One region of the Shewanella sp. 10N.286.54.B9 genome, then DNA from elsewhere that is predicted to be linked to it. Evidence: predicted binding sites of a transcription regulator. Region 1 holds the regulator's gene; each other region holds the start of a gene.
What was found. The regulator sigma-54, encoded in region 1, starts transcription at its own class of promoters, with help from an activator protein. The targets are predictions, from matches to a motif close to GTTGGCACGNNNNTNGNNT.
Positions count from the first base shown of each region.

Region 2: the regulator sigma-54 is predicted to act here: its motif matches at 2,752-2,770, upstream of AB4135_RS14870 (flagellar hook-length control protein FliK).
Region 3: the regulator sigma-54 is predicted to act here: its motif matches at 5,949-5,967, upstream of glnA (glutamate--ammonia ligase).

Region 1 is NZ_JBFRIY010000017.1:15,849-26,208, reverse strand. Features, by position in the region: gene murA (UDP-N-acetylglucosamine 1-carboxyvinyltransferase) at 1-212, opposite strand, end outside; gene AB4135_RS05985 (BolA family protein) at 234-485, opposite strand; gene AB4135_RS05980 (lipid asymmetry maintenance protein MlaB) at 499-792, opposite strand; gene AB4135_RS05975 (phospholipid-binding protein MlaC) at 792-1,460, opposite strand; gene mlaD (outer membrane lipid asymmetry maintenance protein MlaD) at 1,478-1,948, opposite strand; gene mlaE (lipid asymmetry maintenance ABC transporter permease subunit MlaE) at 2,019-2,804, opposite strand; gene AB4135_RS05960 (ATP-binding cassette domain-containing protein) at 2,791-3,603, opposite strand; gene AB4135_RS05955 (calcium/sodium antiporter) at 3,779-4,738, shown strand; gene AB4135_RS05950 (KpsF/GutQ family sugar-phosphate isomerase) at 4,785-5,762, shown strand; gene kdsC (3-deoxy-manno-octulosonate-8-phosphatase KdsC) at 5,764-6,315, shown strand; gene lptC (LPS export ABC transporter periplasmic protein LptC) at 6,312-6,869, shown strand; gene lptA (lipopolysaccharide transport periplasmic protein LptA) at 6,934-7,482, shown strand; gene lptB (LPS export ABC transporter ATP-binding protein) at 7,479-8,210, shown strand; gene AB4135_RS05925 (RNA polymerase factor sigma-54) at 8,347-9,858, shown strand; gene hpf (ribosome hibernation promoting factor) at 9,889-10,176, shown strand; gene ptsN (PTS IIA-like nitrogen regulatory protein PtsN) at 10,179-10,360, shown strand, end outside.
Region 2 is NZ_JBFRIY010000040.1:29,105-39,464, reverse strand. Features, by position in the region: gene fliM (flagellar motor switch protein FliM) at 1-415, opposite strand, end outside; gene fliL (flagellar basal body-associated protein FliL) at 471-989, opposite strand; gene AB4135_RS14870 (flagellar hook-length control protein FliK) at 1,082-2,644, opposite strand; gene fliJ (flagellar export protein FliJ) at 2,814-3,260, opposite strand; gene fliI (flagellar protein export ATPase FliI) at 3,269-4,609, opposite strand; gene fliH (flagellar assembly protein FliH) at 4,578-5,540, opposite strand; gene fliG (flagellar motor switch protein FliG) at 5,540-6,595, opposite strand; gene fliF (flagellar basal-body MS-ring/collar protein FliF) at 6,585-8,282, opposite strand; gene fliE (flagellar hook-basal body complex protein FliE) at 8,317-8,649, opposite strand; gene AB4135_RS14835 (sigma-54-dependent transcriptional regulator) at 9,445-10,360, opposite strand, start outside.
Region 3 is NZ_JBFRIY010000004.1:69,709-80,068, reverse strand. Features, by position in the region: gene AB4135_RS01385 (helix-turn-helix domain-containing protein) at 1-60, opposite strand, end outside; gene AB4135_RS01380 (hypothetical protein) at 110-538, opposite strand; gene AB4135_RS01375 (dicarboxylate/amino acid:cation symporter) at 720-1,937, opposite strand; gene AB4135_RS01370 (carbohydrate-binding family V/XII) at 2,104-4,284, opposite strand; gene glnA (glutamate--ammonia ligase) at 4,457-5,866, opposite strand; gene typA (translational GTPase TypA) at 6,572-8,416, shown strand; gene AB4135_RS01355 (DUF418 domain-containing protein) at 9,263-10,360, opposite strand, start outside.

The sequences.
Region 1 (10,360 bases):
TTATCATTGCCAGAGCGAGTCACCTCAGCACCTAAGCAGCGCAAAAGTTCACAACTGGTATTAACATCTCTAAGACTAGGCACGTTAGATACGTTGAAATCAGTCTCTGCTAACACACCCGCCATAAGGATTGGCAAAGCGGCGTTTTTAGCACCTGAAATAACAACGTCGCCTGCAAGCGCACCGCTTGCTTCAATTTTTAATTTATCCACGTTTATTCTCTAAATCCGCAATTACATATTAAAGACTTTTTCACGCTTCCATTGTGTCGGCGTGAAAGCGTTAATCGTAATTGCGTGTAACTCACCACTAGTAATGTGAGCCATTAATGGACCATAAATAGTTTGCTGCTGCTTTACACGTCCCATACCGTCGAAACACTCACCGACAGCGACGATTTTGTAATGAGTACCTTCTTGAGTCACTTTAACTTCGTCTAGTGATAATGCTTCTAACAGGATAGCTTCTATATCTTTACATTCCATGGAACTATTCACCTTACTGTGCTTCTTCAATGAAGAAGTCGTTTAAATCATATAATACGATAAATTTCTTAAGCTGCTCTGAAGCTGAAACCAGTTTTAAACTGGCACCTCTTGCAGCAAAAGTACTGACTAATTCGAGTAAAAATGCCACTCCGGCACTGTCACAATATTCAATGTCCGATAACTGCAGAAATGCAGTATCCACATCCAATAAGTGATGTCTGTCATTCCATAGACTGATTACGGCTTGCTGATCTAGGCAGCCATTAATCGCACAAATTATGCCTTGTTGTTGAAAGCTCGCCACTAATTAGCCTGCTCACTCTCACCTAACTCAATATGAGTTTCAGTGCGTTCAATTAGCATTTCAATCACAGGTTCTATGCCTTTTTGACGCACTAAATTGGTGATCTCTGACTTTTTAGAAGACAATAAACTAACGCCCTCTGCCACCAAGTCAAATGCTTTCCAACTGTCATCTTTTAAACGTCTAGCTTTAAACTGCAAACTAATATCCGGGCGCCCTTTATCTATAATCCTAACATCAACATTGACCATCTTCTCACCACTAAAGTCTCTAGCAGGGCTAAACTCCACAGTTTGATTGGTATATTCAGTAAATGCTTGTGCATAGGTTGAGATTAAGTAACCACGGAAAGCTTCTACAAAGCGAGCACGTTCATCTTTTGTAGTATCACGCAGATACTGCCCCAGTACTTTATAAGACGCATATTTGTAGTCAATATACGGCATTAATTCTTCAGTCACGATAACTTTAAGGTGATCAGGGTTATCCGCAATCAACTGCTTATCTTGATTGAAACGGGCAAAGGTTTTCTGAGAAACGGCTTCCACTAGTGTGTAAGGGTTGGTTGTATCTATTTCAATATCTGCTGCGTTCTCTGCCGCTTGAGCGACAAAACTCAATACAAGCGTTGATACCAACACGAGTCCACGAAAAAATTTGTTAAACATAGCCATTACTCCAACTTCTAATCCTTAGTGCCTGCACTATAAAGAAACTGACCGATCAACTCCTCTAGTACCAAAGCGGAATGGGTATCATCAATACTGTCGCCATCAACTAGCATCTCAATATCATCGTCCATAAAACCTGGAGATAACCCTAAAAACTGTTCGCCCAATAAGCCTGATGTCAAAATAGATAAACTGCTGGTTTCTGGGAAATACTTGTATTGTTTGTCCATCGACAAGCTGACAACCGGAACCAATCTCTCCGGATCTAACTCAATAGCACTGACACGACCTACAACAACACCACCGACCTTGACCGGTGAGCGCACTTTCAAACCGCCTATGTTGTCAAATTTTGCATGCAAGGTGTAACTATTGTCACCCGTCTTCACTTCTACATTGGCGACGTTAAAAACCAAAATCAAAAATGCAGCCAACCCTGACAATAAAAATAGACCGACCAATACCTCAATCTTCCGTGTCAACATAACTCATTTACCACTCTATTCAATAAATCTAAACAATAATTAACCGCAATAACAACGTTAGAAATTAGTATTAGCTACCAAACATCATTGCCGTTAGTAGAAAATCTAATGCCAATACCGCTAGGCTCGACTGCACTACAGTTTGAGTCGTTGCGCGGCTGATCCCTTCAGGATTGGGGATGACATGATAGCCACGATAAAGTGCAATCCAGGTGACCACTACAGCAAACAACAAGCTCTTTATCATGCAGTTAACAATGTCTTGTCGCCACTCTACAGATGACTGCAAGATTGACCAAAAGGCGCCACTATCAATACCTTTCCACTCAACACCAACAATGTGACCACCATAAATACCAATAGCGGTAAACATCAGTGCCAATAATGGCAGACTAATCACTCCCGCCCAAAATCGCGGCGCGATAATCTGCCGTAACGGATCTATCGCCATCATCTCTAAACTTGATAACTGTTCAGTGCTTTTCATCAACGCAAGTTCAGCTGTTAATGCTGAACCTGCTCGTCCAGCAAATAGCAATGCCGTGACCACAGGACCTAACTCTCGCAATAAACTCAAGGCGACCATCGGCCCCAAGCTCTCTTCTGTGCCAAAGCCTACTAAGATATTATAGCCTTGCAACGCTAGAACCATGCCAATAAAAAGCCCAGACACCAAAATGATGACCATTGACTGCACACCGATGACATACAATTGCTTAATCAGTAATGGCAGGCCTTTCTTCAATCTTGGCCGATGCGCAATGGCTCCCCAAAGCATTAATCCTGCTTTGCCAAGCCCTGTCACTAAATCAATAGCGCCGCGACCCAATTTAGCAATTTGTTCAATCAAGCCCACTTAACAACTCCTTTTTATAATCAGGCGCAGGGTAATGAAACGGCACGGGTCCGTCTGGTTCACCACCAATGAACTGTTTCAGTTGCGGGTTATCTGCTAAGCGCAGTTCATCCGGCGTGCCATGGGCAATAATTCTTTTATCTGCCAATACATAGACATAATCAGCAATTCCTAGCACCTCATCCACATCATGAGACACGACTACAGAGGTAAGATTAAGTGCATCGGACAGTTCTCGAATAAGCTTAACCAACACTCCCATAGAGATAGGGTCTTGTCCTGCAAAAGGTTCATCATAAAGGATGATTTCTGGCTCTAGTGCAATGGCGCGAGCTAAAGCCGCTCTGCGTTGCATACCACCGGATAACTCAGTAGGCATTAAATTAGCTGCGCCGCGCAGCCCAACGGCTTCAAGTTTCATCAAGACAATACGGCGTATAATGGCTTCAGGCAGACCAGAATGTTCTCTCAATGCAAAAGCGACATTATCGAATACATTGATGTCAGTGAAGAGTGCGCCACTTTGAAACAGCATACTCATACGTTTTCGCAGTGCAAACAGCTCACTTCGATTGCATTGATGCACATCTGTGCCATCAAAAAGCACCCTGCCCTTATCTGGAGTAAGTTGACCACCAATAAGCTTAAGTAAGGTTGTCTTACCGATACCGCTTGGTCCCATAATCGCAGTCACCTTGCCCGTCGGGATCGACAAACTTATATCCTCATAAATGACATGAGAACCTCGGCTAAAAGCCATATTGTGGATTTCGACCAATGAGTTATGCTTTTGAGTCATGCATGAGCCCTGCATTCGAAGTTAGAAACATCCATTTTTCCATAGCGGAAAGGAAGAAATTGTACGTAATTGGCCATTGAGGTACAACCAAATCAACACTATCTCGTCTCAATACTTTCATTTTTCTTAAATTACAGCGAAAATACGCGGCTATATCCCAAAATACTAAGAATCGATGTTATTTAATATATTTTTGTTAGTGGCTGGCTTAAGTGCTTTAGTCTGGAGTGCTGATAAGTTCGTCTACGGAGCTGCAGCCTTTGCGCGCAATTTAGGCCTTCCACCGATGTTGATCGGCTTAACCATCGTCGCGATGGGCAGCTCAGCCCCTGAAATGTTTGTCGCAGCGACAGCCTCAATGGAAGGGATGACAGATACTGCGATTGGTAATGTTCTCGGCTCAAATATTGCGAATATCACATTAATTCTAGGAATAACCGCATTACTCGGTGCTATTTCTGTCAGCTCGCAAACCCTAAGGCGCGAAATCCCGTTGATGCTAGCCGCAACGGCGATAGTGGGTTATTTTTTACACGATGGCTTTCTAACTCGTATTGAAGGTGTCTCTTTAATGGTGCTATTTTTTGCACTAATGGGCTATCTAATTTGGCATGCGTTAACCAATAAAAATCGCGATACACTGGCCATTGATGCCGACAATGAGATCCCAGCAAATGTTCCGACAAAGAAAGCCATTTTCTGGCTAGTCATTGGAATGGTACTATTACCATTGTCTGCAGATTGGATGGTGCAAGGTGCCGTTGGAATTGCCAAGGCCTACCATCTTTCAGACTTAGTTATCGGACTCACCATTATTGCAGTCGGTACCAGCTTGCCTGAGCTCGCAGCTTGTGTAGCAGGCGTGCTGAAAAAAGAAGATGACTTAGCTATCGGTAATATTGTTGGCTCTAACTTATTTAATATTTTGGCGGTACTTGCGCTACCGGGAATCATTGCACCTGGCGCAGTTGATGCCGCAGCAAGTACACGAGATTTCTACATGGTACTTGCAACAAGCAGTGCACTTGCAATACTGATCTTATTGACCGGACGCGCACGGCAACTAAAACCGTGGCACGGCGTCGTACTACTGATTACATTTGTTGCATACCAAGCGTTACTTTTCCTATCTTAAATATGGGTGCAGCAACTAAAGCAGTAAATTAAAGAGAGACCAAGAAATGGTAGATGAACAGCAGTTACGCCAATGGGGCACCAAAGTGATTGATATCGAGAAGCAAGCCCTCGATAACCTTCATCAGTATGTTGATTCGAGTGAATTTGCCCAAGCTTGCCAACTAATATTGCAATGTACGGGTAAAGTTATCGTGATGGGCATGGGTAAATCAGGCCATATCGGTAACAAAATATCAGCGACATTAGCCAGTACGGGAACCCCAGCCTTCTTCGTCCATCCAGGTGAAGCTAGCCATGGTGACTTAGGTGTTTTGAGTGAAAACGATATCGTACTTGCTATTTCAAACTCCGGTGAGTCGAGTGAAATCCTCACTTTAATGCCCGTCATTAAGCGTATGGGACTGCCGATGATATCGGTCACTGGCAAGCCAGATTCAAATATGGCAAAACTCGCACAGCTGCATCTTTGTATCGAAGTACCAGAAGAGGCATGTCCTCTCGGGTTAGCACCAACCTCAAGTACAACAGCCACTTTGGTTATGGGTGATGCATTAGCCGTTGCTTTACTGCAAGCACGCGGCTTTACCAAAGATGATTTTGCCCTTTCTCATCCAGGTGGAAGCTTAGGTCGTAAGCTATTATTAAAAGTCAGCGATGTGATGCACAGCGGTAATGAACTGCCTTTAGTAAAACATGATATTTGCATTACCGACGCGCTTTATGAGATCTCTAAAAAAGGCTTAGGCATGACGGCCATTATTGATGAAGCAAACACCTTAGTCGGGATTTTCACCGATGGCGATCTGCGTCGAGTGATTGATGCTGAGGTAAACTTACGCACTACCTCTATCGCTGATGTGATGAGTAAAGGCTGTGTCACGATTACCGATAATGTATTGGCGGCAGAAGCATTGAAAGTCATGGAAGAGAAAAATATTAACGGCCTTATTGTCATCAATTCAAAGCAACAACCCGTCGGCGCATTAAACATGCTAGATATGGTTAAAGCAGGAGTTATTTAATATGTCTAAGCAAGGATTTTACGGACCTATCAGTGATGACGTTTGGCAAGCAGCCAGCAAGATCAAACTATTGATCTGTGATGTTGATGGCGTATTTTCAGACGGTTTGGTTTACATGAGCAATGCCGGAGAGGAACTTAAAACCTTTCATACCCGCGACGGTTACGGTGTGCGTTCAGTCCTATCTAGCGGTATCAACGTGGCTATTATTACCGGCCGAAAATCACAAATTGTCACAGACAGAATGACAGCCCTCGGCGTCACTCACATCTACCAAGGCGTCGATAATAAGCTCGATCCTTACCAAGAATTGCTAGCGCTTTACGATGTACGTCCTGATGAAGTCGCCTATATCGGAGATGATATGGTTGATCTTCCCGTTATGAAAGAGGTCGGCCTCTCTGTGTGTACCGCAGACGGTCACCCATATGTGAAACAACATGCTTTGATGACGACTCACATTAAAGGCGGCCATGGTGCACTGCGCGAGCTAACAGATCTACTGCTGCTTAGCCAAGACAAATTTGAGTCTGCTCATGGGATGAGCATATGAATCGCGTCACACTAGCGATAATCGCCTTATTTGGTACGGCACTGATCCTCTATTGGCAGGTGCAGTCTAAAAAAGGTGATCAAACGTTAGACGTCGATGCAAGCGAGCGGCCCAATTACATCATCGATGACCTACGCAGCACAGAGTACAATGAAGCAGGTTTTGTAAATAGCAAGGTCACAGCCAAGCATATGGAGCACTATGAAGATGCCAGTATGACTTACTTCACAGAGCCAGTATATTTAATCTATCCCGATGATGGCCAAGCACAATGGCGCTTAAAAGCAAGCCAAGGTAGCCATAACAATTTAACCGGCAAGGTCTCATTGCAAAACAATGTTATTATCGACTCAATTAGTCCTGAAGAACCGATTCAAACATTATCGACATCTTATTTAGAGCTAGACTTAGATACCATGATAATGACCTCTGATGAAATTATTCACGTCACCGGCAATGAGTTTGTTATTCAAGGTACAGGTCTTTATGCTGACCTTAATGCTCAAAGTGTAAAACTGATCAGCGAAGTCGAAGGGATCTACGATGCTAAATAAGCTGTTCAAAAAAACCAATATACTCACTCGTACTGTCACACTAATGGCCGAGTAGAAGGAAGTTATGAAATACAATCAATCCATACTTGCAGGTCTATTGTGTCTGCTTAGCATTAGCAGCTATGCAGCTGTCGATGACCTTAAGCAAGAGGTCAAAATTGCCGCTGCAAGCCAAGAAGCCGATATCAAAAACAATCAGGTTATCTTTTTTGGCCCTGTAGAGGTGACTCAAGGCTCAATTAAAATGAAAGCTGATGAGTTGCGGGTTTTCTCTAAAGAAGCGAACTCAGGGAAAACCTTAGTCGCTACGGGTAAGCCAGCAACATACACCCAAGTCATGGAAGATGGTCGCCCCGCAACGGCAAGTGCCAAAGAGATCCGTTACGAACTCGCGACCAGAACCTTAACCTTGCTAGGTGATGCTACACTCGAACAAGAGGGTAGCCAGGTCACAGGCAACCGCATTAAGTACAATATTGGTTTACAGCAACTTATTGCTGAAAGCACCGGCCAAGGTAATGACCGAGTGATTACTATCATTCAGCCTGAAGCCTACCAAGAAGAGACTCCTGAAACCCCAGCGGAACCGATAGAAAAGCAGGAGCAGCAATGATCCAAAAAACGCTAACCGCACGCAACTTAGCTAAGAGTTATAAAAATCGAGCTGTTGTTCAAGACGTGAGTTTAACGGTAAAAACGGGGCAAATTGTCGGTCTATTAGGTCCAAATGGTGCAGGTAAAACTACAACTTTCTATATGGTTGTCGGGTTAGTGCAGAGCGACAAGGGGCAGATCTTTATTGATGAAGATGACTTAACCTTAGATCCTATGCACCTTAGGGCTCGAAAAGGTATCGGTTACCTGCCCCAAGAAGCAAGTATTTTTAGAAAACTTTCGGTCCGTGACAACATCATGGCAGTACTGCAGACTCGCAGCGATATTGATAATGAGCAGCGTGAAGCGCAGCTAGAAAGTTTACTTGAAGAGTTTCATATTACTCACATACGAGATAGCCAAGGTATGGCACTATCTGGTGGTGAACGTCGTCGAGTTGAAATTGCACGAGCGCTAGCAGCTAATCCAAAATTTATTTTGCTTGATGAACCTTTTGCAGGTGTCGATCCTATTTCGGTCATCGACATTAAAAAAATCATTGAACAGCTAAAAAGTCGCGGCCTAGGTGTGCTTATTACTGACCACAACGTTCGTGAAACATTAGACGTATGTGAACATGCATATATCGTAAGTCACGGAAATCTCATTGCAGAAGGCACGCCTGCCGAAATCTTAGACAACCAGCAGGTTAGAGCAGTGTACTTAGGTGAACAATTCAGGCTATAGTTAATCAACAACATGAGCGTTTAAAGCGCGGCACTAGTTAAGTATACTAATATAATCATAGTGTTGGGCCTTTGCGCTCTCTTCGCCAAATTAACGAGCTTCAACGTTTAATTACAGTGTAGGGAATAGCGGTAAGATGAAAGCGTCACTTCAGCTCAAAATGGGTCAGCAGCTAACCATGACTCCACAGTTACAGCAGGCTATCCGCTTACTGCAACTGTCCTCTTTAGAGCTGCAGCAAGAGATCCAGCAAGCATTAGAGTCTAATCCCCTACTCGAATTAGATGAAGAGCAATCTGACGGCGAAGCTGTCAGCAACGAAGATCGCACCACCAGCGAATCCGATAGCTACTCAGAATCTGATAGCGACAACGATTACAGCGCCAGCGCCGAAGTCGATCCCCAGCAAGATAGTGCCGCAGTAGAAACCTCTGATGCATTGACTCAAGACTCAATGCCAGATGAACTGCCGATGGATACCACCTGGGATGAAGTCTATACCGTCTCATCAAATGCAAGCTCAGGCGGAATGCGTGATGACGACATGCCATTCCAAGGTGAAACCAGCGAAGGCTTGTATGAGCACCTTGAGTGGCAAAAGAACTTAACCCCTTTCTCTGATAACGACCTCGCTATCGCCACCGCCATTATTGATGCTATTGACGAACGTGGTTACCTCACTCAAAACTGTGAAGATATTCTTGAGGCGATGGGCGATCCAGAGATAGAAATTGATGAAGTTGAAGCCGTGCTCAAACGCGTACAGCATTTCGACCCCATTGGCGTAGCCGCTCGAGACTTAAGTGAATGTCTCTTGATCCAGTTAGCTCAATATGCCGCGACCACGCCACATATTGATAATGCTCGCCTACTCATCAAAGACTACTTAGATTTAATTGCAGGGCGCGATTTTAGGCAGTTAATGCGTAAAACGAAGCTAAAAGAAGATGAGCTACGTGAAGCCATAAGCCTGATCCAAACTCTCAACCCAAGACCAGGATTAGCAGTCACACGCAGTAAAGATGAATACGTTATTCCTGATGTATCAGTGGCCAAAAAGAAAGGCCGCTGGGTGGTTGAGCTCAATCCAGATTACATGCCTAAAATCAATGTTAATCAGCATTATGCATCAATGGCTCGCAGCACTAAAAGCCAAGCTGATGGCCAGTTTATCCGTGGTCATTTGCAGGAAGCTAAGTGGTTTATCAAAAGTTTAGAAAGTCGTAATGAAACCTTATTAAAGGTCAGTAACTGCATCGTTAAATTCCAGCAAGGCTTCTTTGAATATGGCGATGAAGCCATGAAGCCAATGGTATTGAACGATATTGCAGAAGCTGTTGAGATGCATGAGTCCACCATCTCAAGGGTTACCACTCAAAAGTATATGCATACCCCAAGAGGTATTTTCGAATTAAAGTATTTCTTCTCTAGTCATGTCGGCACAGATGACGGCGGAGAGTGCTCATCTACAGCTATTAGAGCGTTTATTAAGAAGTTAGTCGCTGCTGAAAACCAAAAGAAACCATTAAGCGATAGCAAAATGGCGCAACTTTTGGCAGAACAAGGGATTAAAGTTGCTCGTCGTACTATCGCGAAATACCGTGAAGCAATGCTGATCCCGCCCTCAAACCAACGTAAGAGTTTATAACTCAAAATTAGGCACTTGGAGGAATTTTCTATGCAAATTAACCTTACTGGGCATCACATCGAGATCACTGCATCGCTGCGTGGCTATGTAGAAGAAAAGTTTACAAAGCTTGAACGTCATTTCGATCAGATCAATAATGTCCACGTCATTTTGAACGTAGAAAAAATGCAGCAGATTGCCGAGGCAAGAATCCACCTTAAAAAAGGGGAAGTTTTTGCCACTTCGGAACATGCGGACATGTATGCCGCAATCGACTCCCTGATCGATAAATTAGATCGTCAGGTTATTAAACACAAAGAGAAGCTGACCAAACACTAACGATGGAACTATGTACCATCCTGCAGCCGGAGTGCACCACCTGTGCCACTCCGGGCAGTAAGAAAAAAGTACTGGAACTCATCAGCGACATTGCCGCTGTCCAGTACCCTACTCTATCTTCACAAGAGATATTCGAGAGCCTTTTAGCTCGCGAAAAAATGGGTAGCACAGGTATAGGCAACGG
Region 2 (10,360 bases), on a different contig from region 1:
CAATCTTTGCGTGAAAACGTCCATCACCACCAAAAAAGTTATCGACAAGGATAAAAACGAGCCTTGCTTCCATGGTGATAAGCGCGGTGCCTTTTAACGGGCTAAAGCGCACCATATTTAAGCTTGTCGGTACAAAAAGAGTGTGGACGTACTCACCGAACTTGAGCATTTGTACGCCATTAATCGACACTTCAGCCGCGCGGCGCATCATGTTAAACATACTAATACGCAAGTGGCGAGCGAAACGCTCGTTAACGATCTCCAGCGTTGGCATTCGGCCACGCACAATACGGTCTTGCGAAGAGAAGTCATAAGAACGAGCATCAAGCTCACCGTCCTCAATCATATCCTCTTCGACGTCATCTACACCGTGTAGTAGCGCATCAATTTCGTCTTGGCTTAATAAATCACTCACGATATTGCCTTTGCCTATATAAAAACGTTTGGTTTACAAAAAGAGCCGTGTAAATTTACTGCATCACAAAGCCGGTAAATAATACTTTTTCAACGACTTTACGACCAATAATCGGTTGCAGCGTATTTTGCACGTTGAGTAATGCTAAAAGTCGCAATTCATCTTTGCCCGCTAAGGTACTGAGTTTTTGCACATCCGCGCCACTAAAAGTGGTTAATAACGCATCTTCAATTAATGGGATGTGCTTTTTAATCAATACATCATCATCTTTACCACGTACCATTAGCTGAACCTTGATCTCAACGAGTCGAGTTCGGCCATTACCAGGCAAGTTAAACAGAAATGGTCGTGGCATTGCCGCGTAAAAGGCTTCCCTTTTATCCGATACTTGCTCTTCGGCAACAACCTCTCCATTGCTAGTTTGATCTGCAGTCTCATCGCCACTTAATAGCAACCACAGTGTTACTGCGATGATAACAATAAGTACTGCTGCAATGCTGCCAAATAAAATTAACTTCTTCTTACTTTTAGGCTTGTCACTGACTTCAAGCTCTAATGATTCTTCTTCTGCCATCTGCTTTCCCTAACTGGACTTCTATGCACTTGCTTAACTCGGTCAACGTCACAAGTTAAGCCAAGTTTTTAACTGTGCTATAGGTTACCTGCTTATGCGTAATAATCTATACCTGAAGCAGAACTTGTTGCTTGATTTGCGCCAACAATCAGCTCTTCTGCTGAAATTTCATCCATTTCAGCGCTACTATTGCCCCCGCTGTCTCTATCACCTTGGAATGATTGGTCATTACCTCTGTCACCTTGTGATACTTGGCCATCGGTCAATTGCATACCTTGTTCGGCCAGCATTTCACGTAATCTAGGCATTGCTTGTTCAACGAGATCTCGAGTTTGATGTTGGCTGACTTGAAATTGCACTTGAGTGGTATCACCTTGAACTTGGATCCGTACCATCATACTGCCAAGCTCTGCAGGATCGAGTCTGATCTCAGCATGTTGCACCCCTTGACTAACCATAGTCAGCAACTGCTGCTTCATTACTGGAGAAAATCGCTGGATCATCTCCTGCATTTGAGAAGCTTGATCAGCGTGTTGTTTCAGCGCCAGCTGGATCTGCTGTGGTTCAACTCGGGTTAAACTCTGCTGAATTTGCAAATTATGCGCTTGCAGGCCCGATACTGTCTTAATATCTTGGGTAGAAACCTCTTCATTGCCGCTAGCAAGATTCGCTTCCAACCCCATTTGAATCGGGGTCAATCTCACTGACAACTCGGCGCCTTTAAGCTGCTCTGCCGCCATACTATTGGCTGTATTCGCCAGTTTTCCATTATTGCTATTCTCTATATCAGCTCGCTTTGCAACCGCTTCTGTAGTGCTTGTTGCAGCAGCCGCTGCTGTTTGAATGGCAGCTTCTTTGCCTAGAATATCGCGACTTTCCGCTTTGGTGCTCGGATCGATTGCTTGCTGTGTTAATGCCTCAGTCGTAGCGCCATTACTTGTTTGTTTAGAACCGTTTAGATTGCTGTTGTTCACTTCTAAACCACTAGAAGTATTCGCTTTATTTGTAGAAGTGTTATGCCCATCTGCAGAGTTCATTATTGCTGCATTTGCCGCTGGTACGATGGCATATTGCGCTAATAGCTTACCATCGGCATCTAAAATATGACTTTGTGCTAGTAACGCTTCAAGTTCCGCCTGCGGCATTTCAGTTAATGCTTGTTCGGATATGCCAGTTTGTAAGCTTAGTGCTTGTAAGATCTCATCAGATAACTCAGTGGTTATGTCTGAGTCACTGTTATCAGTTTCTTCGGCGCTAGCTTTCGATATCGCAAGCTCTGCATTAGTGTCATCGCCTAACGGCAACTCTTCGCCGTCAGCGGCAATCACTGAGTCAGTATTCGCATCAGCGCTGACAGGAAAGTTGTTGGCAAGGTTAATTTGAGCCAGTACCTGATTAACATCATCACTGTTTGACTCTTCATTACTGTTGGCGTTTTTCAAGTCGCCTTGTTTTACTTTATCCGCCGCGGTCGTGGTTGATGCAGCGTTTCCATCTATTTTATTTTGCTCAGCCGTAACGCCCTCTTTGCTGGCCTTTTCAAGTGCCACAGAGAAATTATCACCTTCAGCGCTCAGTTCAGGTTTTGCGCTAGCGGTCTTTTTAGCACTGGCGGCATCGGCACTACTGAGTAATATATTGGTCATCTGCTGCATAACTTCTCCGTCAGCGTCCCATCAAAGCAAAATAGATCGTTTAGTTGAGTAATTAGCGTCAAAATATCGGCTTAAATGCCCGCTTAAATTACTTATTATCTACTTAAAAGCAATTATGATGCCAACAAAGCCGTGGATATTGAACAGTTTGAAAGCTATCGGGATAAACCTAGCGACGGGACTTACGGTAAAACTGCTGTGAGGCAAACTCATCAACCATTTTCTGCTCTCTGCGTTGTTCAGCCAACTGCGCTTTTTCGGCTTTATTCGCCAGTAAAAGCTCTACGGCTTTGCGCTTTTGCTGTTTTTCTTGCCAGTGAGCTTGGCGATGTTGCTGTTGGGTGTTTGCTTCTTGAACGGAATTGACTTGCTGCACAATGGCATCGTCGACCTGACGTACAAATTGATGAAACTGATGATAGTAACTGGCGCTGATATTTTTACCTTGCTGCTGCTCCATCTGTTTCATGTAATCTAACCGATAGTCTTGCAACGCCTTTAGCTGGCTTTGTCTGCGCTGTAACTCTAATTGAGCGGCACGAAGTTGCAGTGAGGCTTGTTCTTCTGCCTCTTGATTTAGTTTAAGAACGGTAAACAGCGGATCGACTTTAGCCATGACTTAGTTTATACCTGACATTGTGCGCCCAACTGACTCAACATAAGCGTACTACTGTCAAAGGTAATAGCATCTTTCATCGTTTGGCGTAAAAACGCATTCATAGCGGGCTGTAGGCGAATTGCATTGTCAATTCGAGGATCGCTACCTTGGGTATAAGCACCAATAGAGATAAGGTCTTTGTTCTGTTGATAAAGCGAATATACCTGCTTGACTCGACGCATCGCCTCTAAGTGTTCTGTCGTTATCACCATCGGCGCGACACGACTAATGGATGCTTCGATATCAATCGCCGGGTAGTGACCTGAATCGGCCAGCGAACGGGAAAGAACGATATGGCCGTCAAGGATTGCACGCGATGCATCAGCGATGGGATCTTGTAGATCATCCCCTTCTGTCAGAACCGTGTAAAAAGCAGTTATCGAGCCCTGTTTACCACCGCCATTACCCGCCCTTTCCACCAGCTTAGGTAATTTGGCAAATACTGATGGCGGATAGCCTTTAGTTGCAGGTGGTTCACCGACTGCCAGCGCTATTTCGCGCTGCGCCTGAGCGTAGCGGGTTAAGCTATCCATCAGTAGCAGCACGCTGTAACCCATGTCGCGAAAATACTCTGCGATTCGCGTCGATGTTTCACAGGCGCGCAGTCGCATTAATGGTGAGGTATCAGCAGGCGCTGCAACAACGACCGAGCGGGCGCGGCCTTCGGGGCCTAAAATCTCTTCAATAAACTCTTTAACTTCACGGCCACGCTCTCCCACTAATCCCACCACAATAATGTCAGCGGTAGTGCCGCGGGTCATCATACCTAACAGCACACTTTTACCGACTCCTGAACCGGCAAACAAGCCCATTCGCTGACCTTTGCCTACGGTCAACATTGAGTTAATGGCGCGTACACCAACATCGAGCGGTTCACTAATGGCGCGTCGTGCTAAGGGGTTTATTGCAGGAGCGTGAGTCGGTGCTTTTTGGTCTGTTTGCAGATTGCCTAAGCCATCAATCGGCAGGCCACTGCCGTCAAGTACTCGGCCTAATAAAGCCAGTCCAACACTTAAACCTGACTGTTGTCCTAGTGGGGTAACTTTTGCCCCTGGCAGCACGCCACTAAGCTCTTCAATTGGCATTAAGTAAAGCAGCTCATCATCAAAGCCTATCACCTCGGCGACAAGCTCACCAGACATGGTTTCGATAGAGCAAAGACTGCCAACTGAAGCGCGGCAGCCGGTGGCTTCTAGCGTTAAACCTACCACACGAACTAGCTGTCCACTGGCTTCGGCCACAAAAGGGTTAATCTTATTGTGGTGCTGCGCGAGTTTACTGCGCAGTCGGTGTTGGCGTGTTGGCATGTTCACCTTCGGCGACTGGGACGGGTTCTTGAGTTTGCTGCTGTTGTTGTGTCTCCATTGCTGGAGCCGAATTAGACTCTGCACTCTCAACAGCAACTTGCTTACTCGCTCTGTGATTAAGTAGCGTTTCCTCTTGCTGCTCTTTTTGCTGCAATAGATCTTGCTGAGTTTTTTCTAACTCAAAAAAGACATGTTGAATGCGAGTATCGACTGTCATATCGATATGACTGCGGCCGCTGCTAATAATACAGTCGCCAGCGGATAAGCTTGGATCGGCTTCGATATCCCAGCGGTTTTTTTCTAATTGCGCTGCACTATAGAGCCCGCTAATCAATGCTTCGTCATCAGGCGTCACTCTGATATTCACTTGTTGCTGTTTAATCGGCAGCGAGTCTACACCTTGGCGCAGTGCACTTAATATATGTTCAGGGTGTGTTTTAAGCTCGTGACCGATAACGGCTTTAGCGAGACTCATAGAGGTGGAGAGTAATTCTTTCTCAATTTCGGTATCGAGAATGCTCAGCGGTTGCTCAAATTGCTCAAGTAATGCTTCAAAGCGTTGTAACATCTCGGCGGCGGCTTGTAGCCCTGCTTCATGCCCCTGTTCTTTTCCTTGCTCAAATCCTTCGCTATGGCCTTGCTCTAGCCCTGCTAAACGACCTTTTTCAAGCCCCTCAGCATGTCCTGCCTCTTGTCCTTGAACAAAGCCTTCGCGCTCTGCATCGGCACGAATATCTTCGATTTCGGTCAATGTGGGCGGTAAAATCGTTTCAGCTTCGCCTTCATCATCAATGTCGATGCTTGAGCCATGTCGACCAAACATGTTCAGCGATGAAGCATCTACCGCTTGGCTAATATCGGGCAGATCCCAGTGACCAAACTCATCAGTGGTATTAACCGTTGCCCCTTTGGGCTCTTTTGGGTCAGCCATTATAAGAACTCTTCACCGCCACCACCACCGAGCATCAACTCGCCACTTTCACTCAATCGGCGTGCTATCGATAAGATCTCTTTTTGCGCCACTTCAACTTCGCTGATCCTAATGGGTCCCATCGCTTCTAAATCATCACGCAGCAATTCAGCCGCCCGTTTAGACATATTACCAAGGAGCTTCTCTTTGAGTTGATCATCAGTGCCTTTTAGCGCCTTCATTAGTACATCTTGCTGCACTTCTCGAAGCAGCACTTGAATACCCATGTCGTCAACATCACTTAAGTTCTCAAACACAAACATAAGGTCTTGGATCTGCTGCGCCATCTCTTCATCAGACTCTCGCATCGTTTCCATTAGATGACTTTCAACGCCAGTATCGAGGTAGTTCATGATATTTGCCGCCGCTTTGAGGCCGCCCATCTTCGCCGCTTGTGCGCCGCCTTGACCAGCAAACTGTTTCTCCATGATATCGTTGAGCTCTTGCAGTGCTGCTGGCTGCACCTCTTCAAGATTAGCAATTCGCATCATCAGATCTAAGCGAGTATTTTCTGGGAACTGAGCGAAAATTTCTGCGGCTTGATCGGGTTCTAAATAGGATAAAACAATAGTCTGGATCTGCGGATGTTCATTTTGAATGATAGTGGCAACTTGACGGGCATCCATCCACTTAAGGGAGTCGAGGCCTTTCGCTCCACTGCCCATGATGATCTGTTCAATCAGGTTACCCGCTTTATCTTCGCCTAACGCAGCAGTCAAAGCCTTACGAACGAACTCTTCGCTATTAAAACCGATAGAGGAGTATTTTTGAATATCGTCCAAAAATAGCTTATGCACCCCGATGACCTTTTCTTGGCCAAAGTCCTGCATTGCAGCCATTGCCATACCGACCTTCTGCACCTGTTTTGGCTCCAGGTGTTTCAATATAGAAGCGGCATCACTCTCGCTCAAGCTCAGCAACAATATGGCTGTTTTCTCGATACCGTTTAAATCTTCTGGCTTAAACCCAGGTACAGGTGTTACTGCTTGCCCCTCTATGGGAGTATTATTTGTCATCTTCAATTAACCAATTTTTCACGACTTGAGTCGATAGTTCAGGTTCATTCGCGACAATCGCGCGGATGGCTTTAATCATGTCATCATCTTTATGCAAGTCAGGAATTAAAATCGAGCCGTCATCGGCATAACTGTATTCGGCTTCAGGGCGCTCTAACATACCTAAGGTATCAGCAGCATATTGGTCTTCAATCTCAGCCAGTTCATCGCCCATTTTCGGCTCTTCTGGCAGTTTAGCGCTATCTGGGTAAACAATACGCTTAAGCATTGGACTGATGATAAACATCACTATCGCTAATGCAACTAAGGTACCTAAGCCTAATTTTACCGCACGCCAAAACCAAGGTTGTTCCCACATTTCTGGTGCTGGCGCATCTTCTATTAACTGATCCATAAACGGCACTGTGACAACTTCAATCATGTCACCGCGTTGAGTGTTAAAACCAACGGCACCTTCGAGTAAACGGCGAATGTTTGCCAGCTCTTGCTCGGTGCGAGGGACGCGCGTTACGCTGCCATCTTCGGCCGCAGGCGCATTTTTGAAATCAACAGCGACCGATACGCTGACACGTCTTAATGTGCCTACTTGCTGACGAGTGTGACTGATAGTGGTATCAAGTTCAAAGTTGCGCGTGGCTTCTTTATGGCTGCTACCACTGCTAACAGACGTTGTTTCTGTACCTACTTCTTCAGGGATATCAGAGTTCATCGGTGGCTGATTAGACAATGCCCCCGGGATCCCGCCAGTGGTCCCACCATTCGAATTATTTTCAACAACCATCTCACTGCGCAGTGCCGGTAAGTCTGGATTGTAACGCTTAGCGGTTTGCTCTACTGCAGTAAAGTCCATGCTAACGTCGACTTGCGAGGTAAAGTTTTCAGGGCCTAGAATCGGCATCAAAATTGACTCTACCTTGTTACGGTATTCTGATTCTTTCTGTTGAACAATTTCCAGCTCACGACGAGCAATCGCTGACACGCCATCTTGGCTGCCTGAATTTAATAGACGACCATTTGAATCAGTGACGGTGACTTTATTCGGCTCTAGATTGTGAACCGCAGATGCGACGATATCGACTATCGAATCGACCTCTTCTTGGCCAAGACCACCACGGCGAGTGTTAACAACTACTGTAGCGCTTGGTTTAGAGCGATTTCGAGCAAACACATTTTCTTTTGGCAAGGCTAAGATGACTTTGGCGCGGCTAACACTTTTAAGCTCTTCAATAGCACGAGCAAGGTTCTGCTCCTGACTGTGTTTAAGGCGAGCTTGCTCCATACGCTGGCTAACACCAAAACCACTGTCTTTACTTAAATAGTCATCATTGGCAGCAGCTTGATCTAAACCGGCGCGGCTTAGCATCATTTTTACATCTTGATATTTATCTTCAGGGACTTTTACCACATCGCCTTGGATCTGGTATTTAATTTTATTTTTATCGAGTTCATCGAGTACTTGAACCATCTCTTGCGTACTCATTTGTCCTAAAGGACGGTATTCAGGCTCTTGTGCCCAAATCATCACAAAAACAGCTAATGCTAAACAGATAGCCAAGGCTAATATCATGGTCACTTGGCGTAACATGTCGATATTGCCAATCGATCCCATCACACCTGGCTTATGTTCCTCTTGAACGCCACTAGACTGCCCTGCAGCAGCGATATTTGAACCTGTTCCTACGACCATTTCTGTACTCACAATTGCTACCTGCTGTTAGGGCCTAAACAGGCATACTCATAATGTCTTTATAAGCTTCTACGAGCTTATTTCTTACTTGCACGGTTGCTTCAAAAGCAACGCTCGATTTTTCACGCGCGATAACCGTATCAGATAATGTCACTGTGGTATCGCCCATATCAAGGCGAGTGGCTAAATTAGATGCATTTGACTGAAGTTCGCTCACATTTCCAACAGCTTGAGAGAGAAGTTGACCAAAATCAGCGCCTGAAGTGTTGTTCACTTGGCGGGCAACACTTGTTTGAGTGCCTTGAGTACCGATTTGACCGTTAAGTGACTGCATCTCTTGCAGTAAAGAATTAGCGCCGATTTGCATAACTATCTCCCAATGTCGTTTTCTTGACGAAAATCTTAATTGAACTAGATAAAGCAGAAATCGTGCCAGAATGTTGAAAGCAGGAAAAGCAGGTTCTAGGGGCTAGCAAGATGAAGCAATCTTAGACGTATCAGCTTAAAGTACGCGGCTACGTCACTACGGAACGCTTCGCTTTCGGTAAAAACTAATAATGAGAAAAGCGACGGCATAAATACCGACCTACTTAAAAAGAAGGTTCTAGGTTCGAGTATTAGTGGTTTTAGGTGCTAGGGACTAGCAAGACGAGACAATCTTAGACGTATCAGCTTAAAGTACGCGGCTACGTCACTACGGAGCGCTTCGCTTCCGGTAAAAACTAAAAAAGAGAAAAACGACGGCATAAATGCCGACCTACTTAAAAAGAAGATTCTAGGTTCGAGTATTAGTGGTTTTAGGTGCTAGGGACTAGCAAGACGAGACAATCTTAGACGTATCAGCTTAAAGTACGCGGCTACGTCACTACGGAGCGCTTCGCTTCCGGTAAAAACTAAAAAAGAGCAAAGCGACGGCATAAATGCCGACCTACTTAAAAAGAAGATTCTATGCCCGAGTGTTAGCGGTTCTAGACTCTAGGCTCGAGTATTAGCCGTTCTAGGTTCTGCATGATAACCCATGCACAAATGCATACTCCTAGCTTTGCTCCTAGAAGCGTAGTGCCCTAGTATCTACCAGACCGAAGGCCACTCTCGAAGCGTAGCGACCTAGTATCTACAAGACCGAAGGCCACTCTCGAAGCGTAGCGACCTTGTTCAGTAATTAAGCTGGTATTTCAATCCCAGAGTCACGCATTTTAGCCATTTTATAGCGTAATGTGCGGGCACTGATCCCCAACTTTTCGGCCACGTCTTTACGACTGCCGTTGCACTGGCTTAGTGTCTCTAAAATGATCACATGTTCCTGCGCTTTAAGTTCATTCCCTAAGCCGTCAAGCTCATTGCTCTTAGTCTCCTCTTCTTCCGAGTTAACCTCCGCAGTTAATGAGATATCGCAAGAATCGATAATAATGTCAGCAATGGTTATTTCAGTCCCGACACTCAATATAAGTGCTCGCTGTACCACATTATCAAGTTCTCGAACGTTACCAGGCCAGCGGTGTGTCAATAGTCGCCGGGAGGCACATTCTGCCAACTCAGGGACTTCAGTTCTGTTCATCGCCGTTGCATGGCGACTAATTAAGTGTCTTGCCAAAGGTAAAATATCAGCTGGACGCTGATTCAGCGCAGGCCATGTTAACGGGAAAACATTAATTCGATAGTAAAGGTCTTCTCTGAATTCGCCAGCCTCAGCCATCGCTTTTAGATCTCGGTTAGAGGTTGCTAGTACCCGCACATTCAATTTAATGGTTTTGCGTCCGCCTAAACGCTCAACTTCACGCTCTTGCAGTACTCGCAGTAACTTAGCTTGCAGACCCACTTCCATCTCAGAAATTTCATCCAGCAGTAACGTACCGCCTTGTGCCTGCTCAAACTTTCCGGGGCAAGCTTGATATGCGCCGGTAAACGCCCCTTTCTCGTAGCCAAACAAAGTCGCTTCCAGCATATTTTCTGGAATTGCCGCACAGTTAATTGCGACAAATGGCTCTGTCGCACGCTGACTGTGTTGATGTATATAGCGAGCTAATACCTCTTTACCACTACCACTTGGGCCCATGATCATCACCGACGCATCAGAT
Region 3 (10,360 bases), on a different contig from region 1:
CTGTTGTGTCCAGCCTTTAGACTGGCGCAGTGCTTTTACGGTTATCGCATCAATCTCCATATTTTACTCCGCTAGCTCCTTTAGTTTTTTCGATATCTCTGGCATTTAATCAAGCTATAAATCGATGGGCTAACCAAGCCGCTACCCCACCAAAAATAAGTCCAGCGATGAAAAAAATCGATATTTGCTTAAGGGCTGATTTGCCATCCATATTACGGTAGGCTTTGGTTTCTGTAGTGACATACTCGCCATTTTTATAAAGGGCGCAAGCTACAGTGGCAGTAAGAAGATTGGTTACTTGAAATCTCACCTCGTAATCATTGCCCATATGGCAGAACTCGTGCGAGCTTTTCATTCCAAGGTTGCGCTTGTCACTCACAACCTCGTCATTGACATAGACAGTTTCTTGGCCTGAATACCCTGAACCGTGAGCAGTAATGCGCACTCCGGCATCTTCAAAATAGTACCAATATCCATTGGTAATCGTCGCCATATCCATAGTGGTATCCATTTTATGTCGAGTGATTGAGTTTTCCATAATGTGCTCCTCGCTGTGTTTGCATTTGAATTGCAGCAAGTTGAACACAAATTCCTATAATCTACGCCGTCATTGATATGACAGTCGCACAATAGGCATATGACACGCCAAGTGTCGTGTTTTTAAGTGGTTGATAATAGTCGTTTAAATATATTTTAATTACTCATGTTGTTATCGGCACTTATTCACTAGTTGTGGCGCTTTTATAGCGCTTACCATTTATGCGTTCGATGATCTGCGTGGCATTAAGGTCGTGAATGACATTGATTAACGTTGCTGGGGCGTCGGTGACTGCACCAATAATGACTAGAATTGGGATCACTTCGATGGGGAGCCCGAGGGTGGTCACTATAAAAATCTCCCCTAAAAAAGCCCCTCCAGGTACGCCACTTATAATAAAGGCGGATAGCACTGAGATAAGTACGGTGAGAGCAAAAACATCAGCGCTAAAATCTAAGCCTAATATCGAATAGATAAAAACAATCTTCAATGCGGTAGTCATTGAAGCGCCGCCTTTATTGAGATTAACTAATAGAGGCAGGCAGATGTCTGCGATCTCTTCTTTTATCCCCATCTTATTTGCTGCGCGAATATTGACTGGCAATGTGGCTAATGAGGAGCTGGTGCCTAATGCTGTGACCGATGGGTCAACCGCATTTCTCCAAAACTGGCTAACACCTTTTACTCCGCCACCAAGCCATGCGTAAATTGTTGAACCAACAGTAAAGTAGAAAAAGGCTGCGACAAAGAATAAGCCAATTGCGCGAGCAAAGGTGCTGAGTAGCTCGGTATCTTGGCTGGCCATGGTTGAGGCAAAGTAAGCGCCTAAACCCACAGGCGCTGCGACCATTAATATAGAGACGATTTTCATGATTACAGTATTGAGGCTGTCGAGCATGGCAGAGACTTTCTCGCCGTCTTTGCCTGATTGACCAATCGCAATGCCTGCAATGACTGACATGATGATCAGTGCCAGTATGTTAGATTTTGACAGTAAGCCGACAAAGTCATTAGTGGTCAGCAGTCCAACAAAATCCATGTTGCCAGCTCCCGCTTCAACCTGCTGATGCAGATCGAGTACCACGCCTTGTGCAGGGTCAAAAGCCAATGCTAACCCGACAATCGATACCGCAGGAATAATTGCCATCGCAATGGATACCATGAATAGTGTGATAAGAATAATGCCTAGCTTTTTTAGATCCGTCATACGTGCAATAGACGAGGTCACACTAATCGCTACTAGCGGTACAATGATCATAAACAGCAAGTTTAGAAACACTTGGCCTATAGGTTTTAGCGATAAAGCCAAGTCGGGTAACACGATACCGATAGCGCCACCAATAAGTAGTGCTGACAAAAGGATTATCGAAGAACGATAGGGTTGAAGTTTTTGCCACATAGATCAGGAACCACTTATTATTTAACGTCAGAACACTGACTTATGGTGTGTTTTAACAGTTAAACTAACGAGCCATTAACAGGGTGTCAACTTAGTCAGGGCGAGATAGGTATGGAAATATAAAAGGCTTGCGGTGTGCAAGCCTTTTATTATGATCAAAGCGGGATTAGCGTCCTCTGCGGCCTTCACGCGCCATACCATGCTGGCGAGCATTGCGGGAGCGGTTTAGGCTTTCACGGTCAAAGTTACGGTTATTCATCTGCCTATTCATATTGTTAGACCTGTTTAATTCGGTATTTGGTCTAGAAGGCAGCGTCACAGGTTGATTGACATTGCGATTATTTAATCCTGTTTCAACTCTGTCTCTAGTTGCTGGTGCGGGAGTCCAACTACCTTTGTCACGGCTTTGCCATTCACCGTTCAAGTCTCGTGCTACGTTACCATTTTTATCAGCAAAAACATTGTTGGCGCGATCTTTATTGTGAGTGGCTTGTTTGAAATTGCTGTTTATTTTAGTGGTATCTGCATTGCGAACTCTATTCTCAGGGCGATTATACAGGTTGTTTTTACCGACACGATTACCGGAAATATTATTGTTACGCGCAACCTTATTAGAGATGTTAGTTCTATTGCCAATACTGACGCTATTGCCGATGTTGATGTCGCCAGTGTTTATGACCACTGGGCGTCGGTAACCACCACCGTAGTAGCCACCACAGCAACGGCCGGGATAATAATGGTTACCCCAACCTGCACTCCAACCAACCCCAACCCTGAAAAAGCCGTTGCTCCAACTTACGCCCACATTCCAGCCGGTCCACGGGTTATAGCCAACATGCAGCCCCCAGGTTGGTGGGCGAGGGTAGTAGTAACGTCCCCAATAGGGAGGGTAATACCAACCTGTGCCATATACCGGGACGCCGTAATAAGGGTAAGACCACATATAGCCTGGGGTATAACCGACATAGACAACCTCGGGTGTTGAGTCATAAATCTCGACATAGGTGGTGTTGTAAACTGGCGAACTTGGCGGAATTTTTGCTATTTCGTCAGTCGGCACATTGTCAGCAACTTTCCATGGTCCCTTGGCAGCAGAGGCAACAAACCAAACGGCATTGTCGACAGCGTAGTATTGACCATTTATTTTTAGCACTTGGGTTGCCGTATTGACAGCGTAAGCGACTTTTGTGCCGGGGATCGCATCAAATTTTGGCTCACCATCATATTCAACGTTGAGTTTGGCCTCACTGCGTTTAATCGCTGCTGTTTGCGGAATTTGGGCATCAAGCATCGCTTGATCCGCTTCGGTTGTGCCCGCGACGGATACCCTTAATCCACCAATGTCTGATTCGGGTGGAATATCATTAAAGCTAGGGGGAAGTTTATCTGCACGGACAAAGGCCCATGGCCCAGCTTCTTTTTTAGCTTGAAACCAGCGGCCAGAAAGTAACAGATACATGTCACCGGAAGAGACCTCTCTTATCCAAGCAGTCTCAGTATTACTGACATAAAGCAACTTACCTTCGGTTAGGCTCTTCCATCTGGGTTTGCCATCGGTTGCCACCAATTCTGTTGGAGTGCTAACTGCGATTACAGCTGGCGCCGTCCCGCTACTTTTTGCTTCTGAATCCTCGGGCTTTGGCAACATCTTGACTAAATCTTCAGGTGGGTACTCGGTAACTTGCCAAGGCCCCATAGGGTTGTCTGCTGTGTACCAAAAAGTACCACTGCTTAGGTACATTTTTTTGGTTTGTTTGTTGCGCGCCACGGCAAAGGGCGTGTTTAACGCTCGCTCATAAGGGCTATTTTCGATCTCTCTAAATTGCGGTGAACCATCATAGGAGAGAAGTACTGTAAGTTGCTGACGAAAAACAATGTTCGGCGCATCATTTTTAATATTCTCTAGGCTTTGTTTTTCCTGTTTGGCGTTGGCAAGGCTGGCTGACAGGCGCTCCATCGAGATAGTAAAGCTACTGCTGCCAATGGAGCTCTCTACCACTTCAGTAAAGCGTTGTTCGTCGGCTTCAGTTGACTCCGGCCAGCGTACACGAGTCACTCTTACATCCCTAACGGTTGCATTCTCGGTGCTGGTGTCAATGCGAGCACTAAACCAGAAGGCCCCAAAAATAGGCTCGTCTCTATCGATGAGCTCTAAAGACATCGCGGCGCGCCCTTGCAAGATATTGCCGTCTAGCGATTCTGGTTGCGGCTGATACACCACAATGTTGCCCTCTTTAGCGGTCACCTCCTGTGGCCACTCAATAGCGTTAGCATTAATTAGGCCAATCAACATCAGTGTGAAAGCGGCAAAAATGAAGCGGCATTGAGCGTAGATCCCGGCAGGCATAGCAGTTCCTTCTTGTGTGACAAGTACTTACTGTCATAACTATAGCTGTTGATCATTGTAGTCGCATTGTACAAAAAAGAAACGCTTGAATTGTAAGCACAAAAAAGCCCTAAGCATTTCTGCTTAGGGCTTTGTATTTTGTACCCGTTAAGCCATTACAGCGGCTTATATATTACAAGCTGTAGTAAAGCTCGAATTCAACTGGGTGAGTTGTTTGGTTCACACGCTCAACGTCAACTGACTTAAGTTTGATGTAAGAATCAATGAAGTCGTTGCTGAATACGTCGCCACGAGTCAAGAACTCACGGTCAGCATCTAGACACTCAAGTGCATTTTCTAGTGAAGTAGCAACAGTTGGGATTTCAGCCGCTTCTTCAGCTGGAAGATCATAAAGATCTTTATCCATTGCTTCACCTGGGTGGATCTTGTTTTGGATACCGTCAAGGCCAGCCATTAACATTGCAGAGAATGCTAAGTATGGATTTGCCATTGGGTCACCAAAACGTAGCTCAATACGACGAGCTTTTGCACTTGGTACCACAGGGATACGGATTGAAGCGCTACGGTTAGCTGCTGAGTAAGCTAGCATTACTGGCGCTTCAAAGTGCGGGATAAGACGCTTGTAAGAGTTAGTTGATGGGTTAGCAAATGCGTTAATTGCACGCGCATGCTTGATGATACCACCGATGTAAAATAGTGCTGTTTCGCTCAATCCGCCGTACTTGTCACCAGCAAAGATGTTAACGCCATCTTTCGCTAGAGACTGGTGAACGTGCATACCGCTGCCGTTGTCACCAACGATTGGCTTAGGCATAAACGTAGCTGTCTTATTGTAAGCGTGAGCAACGTTATGAATAACGTACTTAAGCACCTGAACTTCATCAGCCTTAAGCGTAAGAGTATTAAAGCGAGTCGCAATTTCGTTTTGACCAGCAGTTGCTACTTCATGGTGATGCGCTTCAACAACTTGGCCCATCTCTTCAAGTACTAAACACATAGCACTACGGATATCTTGTGATGAATCAACAGGCGCTACTGGGAAGTAACCGCCTTTAACACCTGGACGGTGACCTTTGTTGCCATCTTCGTAGCTAGTACCTGAGTTCCAAGCTGCTTCTTCTGCATCTACTTTGTAGAAACAGCCAGACATGTCAGCGCCATATTTAACATCGTCAAATAGGAAAAACTCTGGCTCTGGACCAATCAATACAGTATCAGCGATACCTGTAGAGCGTAAGTAGTCTTCCGCTTTCTTAGCAATTGAGCGAGGGTCACGGTTGTAACCTGTCATAGTGCCTGGGTTTAAGATGTCACAACGAATGTTAGCTGTTGTTTCCGCAGTGAAAGGGTCAAGTACGAAACTTGCAGCATCTGGCATTAATACCATGTCTGATTCGTTAATGCCTTTCCATCCTGAGATTGAAGAACCATCGAACATCTTACCGTCTTCGAAAAAGTCTTCATCAACCTGATGGCTAGGAATTGAAACATGTTGCTCTTTACCTATGGTGTCGGTAAAACGCAAATCAACAAACTTAACTTCTAATTCTTTTAGTTGTTGTAAAACTGATTCAGCTGACATTCTAAAGTCTCCGAGTAGGGTAAAGGGTTATCCCTTGTTCTTATCTTAATGTTTAGCGCATAGTGCGATTCTGCTTTGTTTAAAGCGATAGTTGTGCCAAACCTATAACCAATTGATATTAATCAATTATAGGCTGCGGCAATAACTTGCGCTGCAGTTTTTTGCACTATAATGGTGCGCTTGATGGATCATTTTGGTGCGTGCGTCATAATCGTGCAATCTATTTAGAAGCAACTTATCTAAATACAAAAGCTGGCGCTCAGAATAGCAAGCAGAAGAATTTTTTATAGGGTGTAAGTCAAACAAAACTCGACCAAATATAGATAAGTGTTATTTCAATACAAGACAGTAAAGTGTTGTAGAAGGGCATCTATATTGAAATGCCTAAAACAAGGAGATGCTGTTAAAAACAAATTAAACAGGATATTTGGTAGCACAATGACGAAAAATCACCTCAAACAGCCGAAAGGAGCACTGCAACAGAGAGGTAGAGTAGAATTAATGTCATAAAAGTGATTGATAAAAAGTGTATATAAAGCGGGCGTTATGGCGAAGAAAAGCAACGCGCAAGCGTTATTTTTAACGATTGGTTAAAAATAATCCTGTGAGATACTCGCTACCTAGAGTAGAATGTCACGCTTTTTATTGCAACTACTATACTAGTTTGGTTTAGCAGTTGTCAGTACCCCCTATATTTTTATACCGATGGTAAGAGGTTTAGCCGTGTTAGAGAATTTACGTAACATCGCCATTATTGCACACGTTGACCATGGTAAGACTACCTTGGTTGATAAGATGCTGGCGCAGTCAGGAACCCTTGAGTCTCGAGGAGAAGCCACTGAGCGGGTGATGGATTCAAATGATCTTGAAAAAGAACGTGGTATCACGATTCTGGCCAAGAACACTGCCATCAAGTGGAACGATTACCGTATCAACATCGTTGATACCCCTGGTCACGCCGATTTCGGTGGCGAGGTAGAGCGTGTTCTATCTATGGTTGACTCAGTATTGCTACTCGTTGACGCAGTAGATGGCCCAATGCCACAAACTCGCTTCGTGACCAAGAAAGCATTTGCTCAAGGTCTTAAGCCAATCGTTGTTATTAACAAGATTGACCGCCCAGGCGCACGTCCTGATTGGGTTATCGACCAAGTATTCGACTTGTTCGACAACTTAGGCGCAACTGACGAGCAGCTAGACTTCCCAATCGTTTATGCCTCTGCATTAAACGGTTTTGCAACGTTAGATCCAGACGAAACAAGCGACAACATGACACCGCTTTTCGAAACTATCGTTGAAAAAGTTTCTTCACCAGATGCTGATGCTGAAGGTGATTTCCAGATGCAAATCTCGCAAATCGATTACAACTCATACGTGGGTGTTATCGGTATTGGTCGCATCAAGCGTGGTAGCGTTAAAACTAACCAGCAGGTCACCGTTATTGGTGCTGACGGTAAGACACGTAACGGTAAAATGGGCCAAGTGCTTGGTTACATGGGTCTTGAGCGTCACGAAGTTGCTGAAGCAAATGCGGGCGACATCGTTGCAATTACTGGTCTTGGTCAGCTACAAATTTCAGACACAATCTGTGCACCTACAACAGTAGAAGCACTGCCTGCATTGTCTGTTGATGAGCCAACACTAACAATGACTTTCCAAGTCAACACTTCTCCATTCGCGGGTAAAGAAGGTAAGTACGTCACTTCACGTAACATCCTTGAGCGTCTAGAGCAGGAGCTAGTACACAACGTTGCACTTCGCGTTGAAGAAACTGACAGCCCAGATCGTTTCCGCGTATCGGGTCGTGGTGAACTTCACCTTTCAATCTTGATTGAAAACATGCGTCGTGAAGGTTATGAGCTAGCTGTATCTCGTCCAGAAGTTATCGAAAAAGAGATCGATGGCGAGATGTGCGAACCATACGAAACTTTGACTGTTGATGTTGAAGAAGAGCATCAAGGTGCAGTAATCGAGAAGCTTGGTACCCGTAAAGGTGACATGCGTGACATGCAGCTAGATGGTAAGGGTCGTGTACGTATCGATTTCGTTATTCCTAGCCGTGGTCTAATCGGTTTCCAAACTGAGTTCATGACAGCGACTTCTGGTACAGGTCTTATCTACCATTCATTCGACCATTACGGTCCAGTGAAAGGCGGCGATATTGGTCAACGTGCTCGTGGCGTATTGATCTCAAACGCAACCGGTAAAGCACTAACATTTGCATTGTTTAACCTTCAAGAGCGTGGTCGTCTATTTATCACTCACGCTGCAGAAGTTTATGAAGGTCAAGTAGTTGGTCTACATGCTCGCGCTAACGATCTTACAGTTAACTGTTTGAAAGGTAAGCAGCTTACCAACATGCGTGCATCAGGTACTGATGAAGCACAGGTACTAACTCCGCATATCGAAATGACACTTGAGCAAGCGCTTGAGTTCATCGATGATGACGAGCTAGTAGAAGTAACTCCAGAGAACATCCGTGTTCGTAAGCGTTACTTGACTGAGAATGAGCGTAAGCGTCATAACCGTACTGCTAAAGACGCAAAATAATTTGCTGCAGCTAATGCTGCGCAGTTAGTTTGTTTCAAGCGTAACGTTATAAAAGCCCTGAGCATGCAAATGCTCGGGGCTTTTTTATGTCTGGAACATTTATGCCAGTACCCATGGATGGGTAGTGCTGGTATTTATACATGGCCATAAATGTTCCATTCATTTATTAGCATTCCCACCATCCTTGGCGGTCAGATGTATTTATCCCCGAAGTACAGGATGTGCTAGGAGGGGATTTATGTCTGGCCAACCCTTTATGAGTAAGAGTGTTCCATTCATTTATTGGCATTCCCTCCGTCCTTGGAGGTCAGAACATTTATGCCAATACCCATGGAACCTGAAATATTCCCGATATTGCTTGGTATTCCTAAATCCATTTAGTCATGGGTAGTGCTGGTATTAATACATGGCCAACACTTTATGAGTAAGATTGCCCCATTCATTTATTGGCATTTCCTTTTTGATAGGCTGTTGTCACTTTAGCTTGTCAGAAAGAGTTAAGCTGCGCTAAGTTGATAAAACCCCGCAACACTCCCAGATGTGATAACTACAAATATTCCTAGCGTTTGGATCACTTTTTTATATTGTGCATCAGGTATTTGATATTTAGTTAATCTTTGGCGGCCTACATATATATGTATAACCGCCAAACCAAGAAAACTAGGGACGAGCATTAGTGCGTCATTTATCGCAAAGCAAACGCTAAGGACAGATATTAATAACGCCACTGAAAACCAGATAAAAGCTAGTGGCTTACTTTCAGTTATACTGCTGTTCATAAAGTTCTTTTATTATTGAGTGAATAAGCTTCATTTGCATCGCTGCTAACTTAAGCAGCGGATAATATCAGCTGTCAGTTGCTGCTATTGACGTTGACTCTGGATTTATCGGTTTTTGACTTGCAAGTCTGCGCCATAACCACTCCAGTGGCCCTTGATTGAAATACTTAAGGTAGATACTGGCTAGCATGACTTGGAAGATAGAAAAGCCAATGGCAATCAACATGTACTCTGGGCGGTCGAGAGTACTCGTTAATGTTGGTGCAAAATGGCGAAACAGCAGTACGCCACAAACTGACTGCAGTATGTAGAGACTAAATGCTAGGCGACCGACTTTCTGTAACGGAGCCAATACGTTTGCACGGTTTTGGCATAGTTTTACCGCCAGATGAAGATAAATGAGCGCCATAGGAATAGCACTGGCCATCACTATCGTCATGGACAATGAGGCCAATTTAGGATCTGCGGCAAGTGAACATAAACTATCGACAGTAGAAAGCAGTATGGTGCTTAGGGCAAACACCACTAGCTGTTTTTGACTAAAACCTTTTTCAAATACACCTTTTCGATACAGCATCACTCCTAATAGCATTAAACCTGCAGCCATCCACATAGTCGTGAACGGAGTGATAAATAGTAGTCCAACAAAGATGATAAATTGCATCATTAGTTGTTCACTGTAGGCTGCAGACCAAATCGATATGTCCTCTTCAAAAAGGGCTGTGCCACGGATAATAGGCTCTTCTGGTGCAAATAAGCTGATGATGGTCATGAGAAATAGCGGGATAGTGATGAACATAACTGATTTCTTGATCAGTTTACGATTATCGAGCTTAAGGTAGCAAAGCGCCACAAACCCACCGAGGGCATAGGTAAACAGTATGTCGCCATACCAAATAAAAATGCCATGGATTACACCAAATAGTAATAGCCATTTTAATCTGGACTTCATGGCTTTGTATGCGTCTCCAGCTTGAGTCGACAACTTATCGTATTGGATGGCTAGCCCGACACCAAACAGTATTGAAAAGAGGCTAATGAATCTACCTTCTAGAAAAAAGTTACTGAACAGCATTGTTAAGGTGTCATGCAGTGGGACACTTTCATGATCGGCATAGCCCAAATAGCCATTACCAAAGAAGTAGATGTTGATAAATAAAATGCC